DNA from 3 places in the Streptomyces sp. NPDC088794 genome. Region 3 is predicted to be linked to each of the others. Evidence: riboswitches for the same ligand, from Rfam matches in the RefSeq annotation. Region 3 holds a riboswitch; each other region holds the start of a gene.

Region 1 (3,267 bases), on a different contig from region 3:
AGGGCGGAGGTCGGCTCGTCGAAGAGGATGACGCCGGGGCGCAGGGCGAGGGCGCGTGCGATGGCGACGCGTTGCTGCTGGCCGCCGGACAGCTGCCTCGGATAGGCGCCGGCCTTCTCGCCGAGACCGACCCGGCCGAGCAACTCGCGGGCCAGTTCCAGGGCTTCGGGCTTGCCGAGCCGGCCGGTGGCGACGGGGGCCGCGGCCACGTTGTCGAGGACGGTCAGGTGCGGGAACAGGTTGAAGTTCTGGAAGACGAAGCCGATCCGGCTGCGCTGGGCGAGGATGGCCCGCTCGCTCAGCTCCTTCAGCCGCTCCCCCTGGCGCTTCACGCCGATCAGTTCGCCGTTGACGCTGACGTAGCCGATCTCCGGCTTCTCCAGGTGGTTGATGACCCGCAGCAGCGTGGACTTCCCGGAGCCGGACGGGCCGAGGATGACGGTGACCTCGCCGGGCCGCACGGTCAGGTCGACGCCGTCCAGCACCCGGTGGGCGCCGTACCACTTGTGCACGTCGTGCACCTCCACGGCGGCGGGCGTGATGTCGGTCGGCGCTTCGAGGGTCTTGGCGCTCATATCGCGGCCTCCCGGCGGATGCGGGCCCGCAGATCGGTGAGGCCGGTGCGGAGCTTCTGGATCGGCGTCGGCGGCAGCGAGCGCGTGGCGCCCCGGGCGTAGTACCGCTCGACGTAGAACTGGATGACCGACACGACACTCGTCAGGATCAGGTACCAGACGGTCACGACGAGGAGCAGCGGCACGATGTCGCCGGGGTAGGTGGAGCCCATCGTCTGCGCGGAGCCGAACAGGTCGAGCAGGGAGACGTAGAAGACCAGCGAGGTGCTCTTGATCAGGCCGATCAGCTGGTTGACGTAGTTCGGGGTGATGGAGCGCAGCGCCTGCGGGAACACGATCCTGCGGAACTGGTAGCTCTTCGGCAGGCCGAGGGCGGAGGCCGCCTCGTGCTGGCCCTGGTCGACGGAGAGGATGCCGCCGCGGACCACTTCGGCCGCGTAGGCCGCCTCGTTGAGGCTGAGGCCGATGACGGCGACGACCATGTCGGTGGCCAGCTTCGACTCGTCGAAGGAGAAGAAGGCCGGCCCGAAGGGGACGCCGACGCTCAACGTCCGGTACAGGGCGCTGAAGTTGTAGAGGAAGAGCAGCACCACGATGAGCGGGATCGAGCGCAGCGCCCAGACGTAGGTCCAGCTCACCGCGCGCAGCACCGGGGACCTGGAGAGTCTGGCGAGGGCGAGCAGGATGCCGCCCAGGAGGCCGAGGACCGCGCTGTAGGCGGCCACTTCCAGGGTGATGAGCAGTCCGTCGAGGATGGTCGGCCGCAGGAACCAGTAGCCGAAGCGGTCCCACTGGTAGAACGGGTTGGTCGCCAGGCCGTGCACGAACTGGGCCGCGAGGACCAGCACGACCGCGGTGGCGATCCAGCGCCCCGGCCGACGCAGGGGCTGAACTCTCTGTGCCGTGAGGGGTTTTGACGGTTCGTCGGCAGGCGGTGCCTCGGCGAGGGACACGGCGGCGCCAGGGGGTTCACTCATGGTGGGCTCCGGCAGGTTCGGACACCCCGGACCCCGGCGGTGGACGCGCGACGACGGGCGGCGCGCGCGGCTGCGCGGGACTGGGGGCGGGGAGGGGAACTGCACACCGGCGGAGGCGGGTGTGCGTCAGAGGTGCGCGGGCTGGCTGGTCGTCAGCCCCGACAGCGGGCACGGCCCGGTGCGGTACACAGTGCGCTGCTGACCCGGAGCAGATCGACGGCACGGTCGGCGACGAACAGGTTCGCGTACGACAGTACGCAGCTCTGTGGGCGGCATGCGGCCGTCCTGAGAGCTGCGTACATGGCGTCACCTGTCACTGTCGGAGGCCCCCGGAAGGGGCCGCGCGCTTACCGAAACGTCATCCGGTCCGGTCGTCACCTGGGGCACCCCACCGCGGTGCGAGGGTTGCCGGTCAGCAAGCCAGGGCTTGTCGCTGACACTCATGACCGTTCTGGGCGATATTCAAGACACTTGCCCGAACGAATGTCAACGCCGGTCCACGAAGTGGAACGACTGTGGAGCTGCCGTGGACGGACGGTGAGCGGCTATCGGGCCGCGTGGGCCGCCCAGTCGAGGATCTGCACGGCCGCGCCGGCCGCCTCCAGGCCTCGGCAGTGGGCGTGGTGGCGGCGGGCGATGCCGTCCAGGTCGAGATGGGTGCCGAAGGCCGGGTGCGCGGCCAGCCGGCGGGCGTACGCCCACAGGGTCGGGCGGTCGGCGATGCGCTCGACCGCGCAGGCGTCCAGGTGATGGCGGTGCACGGTGTCGAGTTGGACCAGGGTGACCCACAACTCGACGTCGGCGGCGGTGATCTGATCCCGGATCATGTAGTCGCGTCCCACGAGCCACCGATCCAGCGCGCCCAGCGACTCCAGCAGTGCCTCAAGGGCCGCGTCCCGCTCCGCCTGCTCGCCCCCGGACTGTCCGGCGCGCTGGGCGGCTCCCTCGATGTCCTGGGCGCACATCCGCTCGACGGCCTCGATCTCCGACTCGGCGCCGCACGGGTACAGCGAGAGCCGGTCGGCGCCGAAGCGGCGGGCGAGGTCGCGGGTGATGTCCGGGGCGTGGGTGCTGACGATCCGCCCGGACCAGTCGTCGCTGAGCACCGGTCCGACGGCCGGTCCTGAGTACCGGTGGGCGCTCGCCTCGTACAGCGGGCGCAGCACGGAGTGGCCGCCCTGCGGGGAGTCGGGGACGGCGGGCAGGTAGGTCGCCGGACAGACGGTGTCCAGGCCGAGCAGGCTGTGGGTGACGGCGATGCGCAGGCCGTCGGGACACGCGGTGGACAGATGGAGGCGGTAGCGGCGCGGAACGGCGTAGTGGCCGCTGCGCGGATCGCCGCCGATGCGGCCCCGGAAGGCGGGCGTGGACGGAGTGGTGGTGTGGGCGGCCAGCGGTGTGACGGACATGACTCTCCCCGGGAGCGGGCGCGGACGTACGCGCGGCGGAAGCGACGTCGGACGGGAAGGGGCCGGGCTCAGCCGTGCGCGGTGGACGGACGACGCCGGTGGCGTCCGGTCGCGGGACGACGCGTGGGCGTCGCGGGCACGGGAGGGGCGCGGCTCAGCCTTGGCGGCTGATCGCGCTGCAGACGCGCAGCAGATCGATGTGGCGGCGGGAGGTGAGGAGAGGCGAGCGGCTCACGCGTACGGTGACCGGTCCAAGGCGCCTCATGTCATTCCCTACCTGTTCACTAGGATTCCCTTCTGGAGTGT
Region 2 (3,267 bases), on a different contig from region 3:
CTGCCGATGCGGTTTCCCGCGTGGGTGGTGCTGCCGTTCTGGGCGGCGCTTCAGTGGGTGGCGGCGGGGCGGGCGGAGCAGGGGCCCGGGGTGGCGTATCTGGCGCACCTGGTGGGGTTCTCGCTGGGCTTCGGTTACGCGTGGGCCCGATTCCGCCGTACGACTAGAGTGAAGGCCGCCCCAGCTCCGGCCCCCGAGGGAGAGAACCAGCCGTGATCACCGCGATCGTCCTCATCAAGACCAGCGTGGACCGGATCCCCGAGATCGCGGAGTCGATTGCCTCGCTGGAATCTGTGAGCGAGGTGTTCTCCGTGACGGGTACGTATGACTTGATCGCGATGGTTCGGGTCAAGGAGCACGAGGACCTCGCCGAGGTCATTCCTGGGCGGATCAGCAAGATCCCCGGGGTTGAGGGCACGGACACGCATGTGGCGTTTCGGACGTACTCCCAGCATGACCTTGAGGCCGCGTTCGCTATTGGGCTGGACTCCTGAGTTGAGCGCCTAGTGGGGTGGGGGGCGCGGACCGTTTGCGGCTGACCGTTCGATGTGGCTGGTCGCGCAGTTCCCCGCGCCCCTTCGGGGCGATCAGCCCACCGCAGGTACGCAGCGGCCGTTCTCCGTGTGGTAGGTCCACTTGGCGCCTGCCGTCACCAGTTCCTTCACCGCGTTGATGAAGCGCTCCACGTGCTCGTCGGGGGTGCCGGCTCCGAAGCTCACTCGGATCGCGTTGAGGGACTTCTCGCCCGGGGCCGCCTCGGGGGCGCCGCATTCGCCCTGGGTCTGAGGGTCGGTGCCCAGGAGGGTGCGCAGCAGCGGGTGGGCGCAGAAGAGGCCGTCGCGGACGCCGATGCCGTACTCGGCGGAGAGGGCGGCGGCGAAGTGGGAGCTGTTCCAGCCGTCGACCACGAAGGAGATGACGCCCACGCGCGGGGCGTCGTCGCCGAAGAGGGACAGGACGCGCACCTCCGGGACCTCCGCCAGGCCCGCCCGCACTGTCTCGATCAGGTGCTGCTCGCGTGCGACCAGCGTGTCGAAGCCCGCCTCGGTCAGCGCCTTGCAGGCCGACGCGATGGAGTAGGCACCGATGACGTTCGGGGAGCCGGCCTCGTGGCGGGCGGCGCTGTCGTGCCACTCCACGTCCACTCCCCCGTCCTCGCGCCGGCTGACCTTGCGGCTGGCGCCGCCGCCCGCGAGGTAGGGGTCGGCCGCCCGGAGCCAGTCGGCGCGGCCGGCCAGGACGCCGGAGCCGAAGGGGGCGTACAGCTTGTGGCCGGAGAAGGCGATCCAGTCGACGTCGAGGTCCTGGACGGACACCGGGTGGTGCGGGGCGAGTTGGGCGGCGTCCAGGACGATCCGGGCGCCGTGCGCGTGCGCGGCGGCGGCCAGTTCGCGGACCGGCCACAGCTCGCCGGTGACGTTCGAGGCGCCGGTCACGCAGACCAGGGCCGGGCCGTAGGGGTCACGGGCGGCGAGGGCCCGCTCCAGGGTCTCGACGGCCTGGGCCGGGGTGCGCGGGGCGTTGAGGTAGGTGACGCGGGCGTCCTGCCAGGGCAGCAGCGAGGCGTGGTGCTCGGTCTCGAAGACGAAGACCTGGCAGTCGGCGGGCAGGACCGCGGCGAGGAGGTTGAGGGAGTCCGTGGTGGAGCGGGTGAAGATCAGCTGGTCGTCGGGGCGGCAGTCCAGGAACTCCTCGACCGTCCGGCGGGCGTTCTCGAAGAGGTCGGTGGAGAGCTGCGAGAGGTAGCCGGCGCCGCGGTGGACGCTGCCGTAGTACGGGGCGTAGGCCGCCACGTCGTCCCAGACGCGCTGGAGGGCCGGGGCGCTGGCCGCGTAGTCGAGCGCCGCGTAGGTGACTTCGCCGCCCGTGACGAGCGGGACGGTGACGTCCCGGCCCAGGACGGGCAGCGGGGCACAGACGGAGGTGGCGGCAGCGGTGGCGACAGACATGGCGAACTCCCGTGAGAGGCAGGCGAATTCACTGCGCGGGCGGACATGGCTCCGGCGCAGGAGAAAGGTGAAGGGGGTATGCGGAGGCGGGGCTCGGCGCCCTATCGCATTCGCTTGCTCACGGAGAACTCCCTCGAGACCAGGACCCCTGGTGTCTTTCGAGGGGCCCGCGCTTGCCGCAGACCTCGCTGCCTACGGCCTGGTCTTCACCCGGGGCACCCCGCCACGGACGGAGGGTTGCCGGACAGTCGGCCGGGGCCTCATGACTGTCACTCATGACCTGGTCCAAAAACCTACGTGACGTGATCGTCGTCCCGCAACCCGTGTCCGGATCGCGGGACGACGACCGCCGTACGGCTAGGGGCTGTCGCTTGGATCAGGCCGGCCGTGAGGCGCGGTGCCTCTTGGCCGACCCGAGCCCCGCGACGCCGGGCTGATCCAAGCGACAGCCCCTACGCGTTGCTGGCCGCCGCCCAGCGCTCCAGGGTCCGCTTGGCGGCGCCCGAGTCGATCGACTCCGCCGCCTTCTCCATCCCGGCCCTGAGCTGGTCCGCCAGCGGCTCGTCACCGGGCTCCAGGGCCACCAGGGCGGCCGCCGAGTTCAGGAGTACGGCGTCCCGCACCGGGCCCGTCTCGCCGTCCAGGAGCCGGCGGGCGACGCCCGCGTTGAACTCGGGGTCGGCGCCGCGCAGCGCCTCCACCGGGACCAGCGGGAGGCCCACGTCACGGGGGTCGAAGGACTCCTCGGTGACCTTGCCGTCGCGGACGATCCAGACCCGGGAGGTGGCCGTGGTCGTCAGCTCGTCGAGGCCGTCGTCGCCGCGGAACACCAGGGAGGAGTTGCCCCGCTCGGCGAAGACGCCCGCGATGATGGGCGCCATCCGCGGGTCCGCGACCCCGACCGCCTGGGCCCGCACCCTGGCGGGGTTGGTCAGCGGGCCCAGCGCGTTGAACACCGTGCGGATGCCCAACTGGCCGCGCGCGGCGCCCGCGTGACGCAGGGCCGGATGGAACTTGATCGCGAAGCAGAAGGTGATCCCCGCCTCTTCGGCGACCTCGGCCACCCGCTTCGGGGTCAGTTCCAGGTTGACGCCGAGCCGCTCCAGGACGTCGGAGGCGCCGGACGCGGAGGACGCGGCCCGGTTACCGTGCTTGACGACCTTCGCGCCCGTGCCGGCGATCACGATCGAGGACATCGTGGAGATGTTCACCGTCTTCGCGCCGTCGCCGCCGGTGCCGACGATGTCCACGGTCTTCCCGGACACCTCGATCACGTTGGCGTGCGCGTACATCGCGCGCACCAGACCGGTGATCTCCT
Region 3 (3,267 bases):
CAACTACCTACTTACGCCAGCCCTGCCTCACGGAACGAATCGAGGCTGGGCCGAATCGTCGCGGTCAAGCCCGTACCGGCCACCGCGTCCAACGTCTTCAGACCATCACCGGTGTTCAAGACCACCGTGGTCTTCGTCGGGTCCAGGAGACCGTTCTCGATCAGCTTCTTCGCGACGCCGACGGTCACGCCACCGGCGGTCTCCGCGAAGATGCCCTCGGTCCGCGCCAACAACTTGATCGCGTCGACCACCTGCTCGTCGTTCACGTCCTCCACCGCACCGCCCGTCCGGCGCGCGATGTCGAGCACGTACGGACCGTCCGCCGGGTTGCCGATGGCCAGCGACTTGGCGATGGTGTTCGGCTTCTGGGGGCGGACCACGTCGTGACCGGCCTTGTAGGCGACGGACACCGGCGAGCACCCCTCGGCCTGGGCGCCGAAGATCTTGTACGGCTTGTCCTCGACGAGCCCGAGCTTGATCAGCTCCTGGAGCCCCTTGTCGATCTTCGTGAGCTGCGAGCCGGAGGCGATCGGCACGACCAGCTGATCGGGCAGCTGCCAGCCGAGCTGCTCGCAGATCTCGTACGCCAGGGTCTTGGAGCCCTCCGCGTAGTACGGCCGCAGGTTGACGTTGACGAAGCCCCAGCCCTCGCCGGCCGGGTCGCCGATCAGCTCGGAGCAGAAACGGTTCACGTCGTCGTAGTTGCCCTCGATACCGACGAGCTCGCCGCCGTAGATCGCGGCCATGACGACCTTGCCCTGCTCCAGGTCGTGCGGGATGAACACGCACGAGCGGAAACCGGCGCGCGCGGCGGCGGCGCCGACCGCGCCCGCGAGGTTGCCGGTGGAGGAGCAGGAGAGGGTGGTGAAGTTGAACGCGCGCGCGGCCTCGATGGCCTGGGCGACGACCCGGTCCTTGAAGGAGTGCGTCGGGTTGCCGGAGTCGTCCTTCACGAAGAGCTTGCCGGCGTCGACACCCAACTCGCGCGCGAGGTTGTCGGCCTGGACGAGCTTGGTCCAGCCGGGGTTGATGTTCGGCTTGGTCGCCACGTCCGCGGGGACCGGCAGCAGCGGCGCGTAACGCCAGATGTTCGCGGGACCCGCTTCGATCCGCTTGCGGAGCTCCTCGGTTTCGTAGGCCGAGAAGTCGTACGCGATCTCGAGCGGGCCGAAACACTCCTCGCACGCGAAGACCGGTCCGAGCGGTACCCGGTGGCCACACTCGCGGCACGAAAGCGCCGCGGCCGGGCCGAGGTCTACGGTGGAGTCGGTGGTGCTTGCAACAGTCTGCACAGCCATGGAGGCGAGGCCCTTTCTCCTCATCTTCCTCGCGACGCATCTCGCCACGAGACGGATTTGGCACCTTCCCTAGCCGGGAGCCTCGCGTAATGATCAACATTGATCTACGAGACCGGCTGGAGGGTTGCCGGGGCTTCATCGGGCCGTATCCCTCTGCCCCTCTGGATGAGCGGTATGCAGTTGTATGAGCGGTTGTGGGCGCCTCCGACCCTCGACATGCGATGGTCATCAGCGTTGTTCAAGACTGTAACCGAAGGCCAGGACAGTTGAGCTAGCCGTCCGAACCGCGAGATGGATCACACAAGATCCACTCGCCGAGAGATCGCAGAGGAGCCGCGCACTGTGCTGAACGAAGTCGAGCGTTGGCTGAGCACCCGCTCCTGGTCCGTGACCGATCGCCCGCTCCACAAGATTCTGGCCGCGAAGCACCGCACGGGCCAGTCGGTCAGTGTCGTGCTGCCCGCGCTCAACGAGGAGGAGACCGTCGGCGACATCGTCGCCGTCATCCGTCACGACCTCATGCAGCAGGTCCCGCTCGTCGACGAGATCGTCGTCGTCGACTCGGGATCCACCGACCGCACGTCCGAGGTCGCCGCGGCGGCCGGCGCGCGGGTCGTCCACCGCGACGACATCCTGCCGCACATCCCGCCCGTGCCCGGCAAGGGCGAGGTGCTGTGGCGCTCGCTCCTGGTCACCACCGGGGACATCGTCTGTTTCATCGACGCCGACCTGAAGGAGTTCTCCTCGGACTTCGTCTCCGGCATCGTCGGCCCGCTGCTCACCGACCCCGGCGTCGACCTCGTCAAGGCGATGTACGACCGCCCGCTCGGCGGTGCCGCGGGCCAGGGCGGACGCGTCACCGAACTCATGGCCCGCCCGCTGCTGAACATGCACTGGCCGCAGCTGGCCGGCTTCGTGCAGCCGCTGGGCGGCGAGTACGCGGCCCGCCGCAGTCTGCTGGAACAGCTGCCGTTCCCGGTCGGGTACGGCGTCGAGCTGGGCATGCTGGTCGACGCCCTGCATCTGGTGGGCCTGGACGCGCTCGCCCAGGTGGACGTCGGGGTGCGCAAGCACCGGCACCAGGACGGGCAGGCGCTGGGCCGGATGTCCGCCGCGATCTACCGCACCGCGCAGCTCCGGCTGGCCCGCGGGCACCTGATCCGCCCCTCGCTGACCCAGTTCGAGCGGGGCGCGGACGGTTTCGAGCCGCGCACCTACTCCGTGGACACGGAGGAGCGGCCGCCGATGGTGGAGATCGCGGAGTACGCGCAGCGGAAGGTCGCCTGACGTCGGCGGGGTCGCCCGAGGACAGCGGGAGTCGCCTGACGACAGCAGGTCACCCGCCGTATACGGCCTGCTCGCGGGTGCGCTCACACGTTTGAGCGTTTCCCGGCCGGGCTAGGTTGTGGCGTATGGCTTCCACGGCTTCCACGCAGGGCGCTGCCCAGGTATTGGTCGCGTCCAACCGCGGCCCGGTCTCCTACGACGTCCGGGACGACGGCTCGCTGGCCGCCCGGCGCGGTGGCGGCGGGCTGGTCTCCGGGCTGTCGGCGATCGGGCCGGACGCGGGCGCGCTGTGGGTGTGCTCGGCGCTGTCCGACGGCGACCGCGAGGCCGTGCGGCGCGGGGTCGGCGAGGACGGCGTGCGGATGCTGGACATCCCGGCCGACGTGCACGCGGACGCGTACAACGGCATCGCCAACTCGGTGCTGTGGTTCGTGCACCACATGCTGTACCAGACGCCGCTGGAGCCGGTCTTCGACGCGGAGTTCCGGCGCCAGTGGGCGTCGTACGAGACGTACAACCGCGCCTTCGCCGAGGCGCTGGCCCAGGAGGCGGCCGAGGGTGCGGCGGTGCTGGTGCAGGACTACCACCTGTGTCTGGTGCCGGGAATGCTCCGCGAACTCCGCCCCGACCTGCGGATCGGGCACTTCTCGCACACGCCGTGGGCGCCGGTGGACTACTTCCA

Evidence for each region. A riboswitch is a leader RNA that binds a small molecule or an ion and turns the genes downstream of it on or off. The one in region 3 is predicted to bind S-adenosylmethionine.
Region 1: it holds a riboswitch for S-adenosylmethionine, as region 3 does, so the genes downstream of both, ACIP6U_RS02455 (amino acid ABC transporter permease) here and thrC (threonine synthase) in region 3, are expected to answer to the same signal.
Region 2: it holds a riboswitch for S-adenosylmethionine, as region 3 does, so the genes downstream of both, ACIP6U_RS38850 (aminotransferase class V-fold PLP-dependent enzyme) here and thrC (threonine synthase) in region 3, are expected to answer to the same signal.

What each region holds. Positions count from the first base shown of each region.
Region 1 covers NZ_JBIVKB010000001.1:539,352-542,618, forward strand. Annotated here, with positions in the region: gene ACIP6U_RS02450 (amino acid ABC transporter ATP-binding protein) at 1-575, opposite strand, end outside; gene ACIP6U_RS02455 (amino acid ABC transporter permease) at 572-1,552, opposite strand; SAM riboswitch class IV at 1,891-2,000, opposite strand; gene ACIP6U_RS02460 (glutathione S-transferase C-terminal domain-containing protein) at 2,098-2,961, opposite strand; gene ACIP6U_RS02465 (putative leader peptide) at 3,116-3,226, opposite strand.
Region 2 covers NZ_JBIVKB010000017.1:269,124-272,390, forward strand. Annotated here, with positions in the region: gene ACIP6U_RS38840 (rhomboid family intramembrane serine protease) at 1-216, shown strand, start outside; gene ACIP6U_RS38845 (Lrp/AsnC ligand binding domain-containing protein) at 213-494, shown strand; gene ACIP6U_RS38850 (aminotransferase class V-fold PLP-dependent enzyme) at 588-1,949, opposite strand; SAM riboswitch class IV at 2,114-2,230, opposite strand; gene trpD (anthranilate phosphoribosyltransferase) at 2,402-3,267, opposite strand, start outside.
Region 3 covers NZ_JBIVKB010000004.1:161,806-165,072, reverse strand. Annotated here, with positions in the region: gene thrC (threonine synthase) at 12-1,298, opposite strand; SAM riboswitch class I at 1,316-1,470, opposite strand; gene ACIP6U_RS13250 (glucosyl-3-phosphoglycerate synthase) at 1,641-2,585, shown strand; gene ACIP6U_RS13245 (trehalose-6-phosphate synthase) at 2,711-3,267, shown strand, end outside.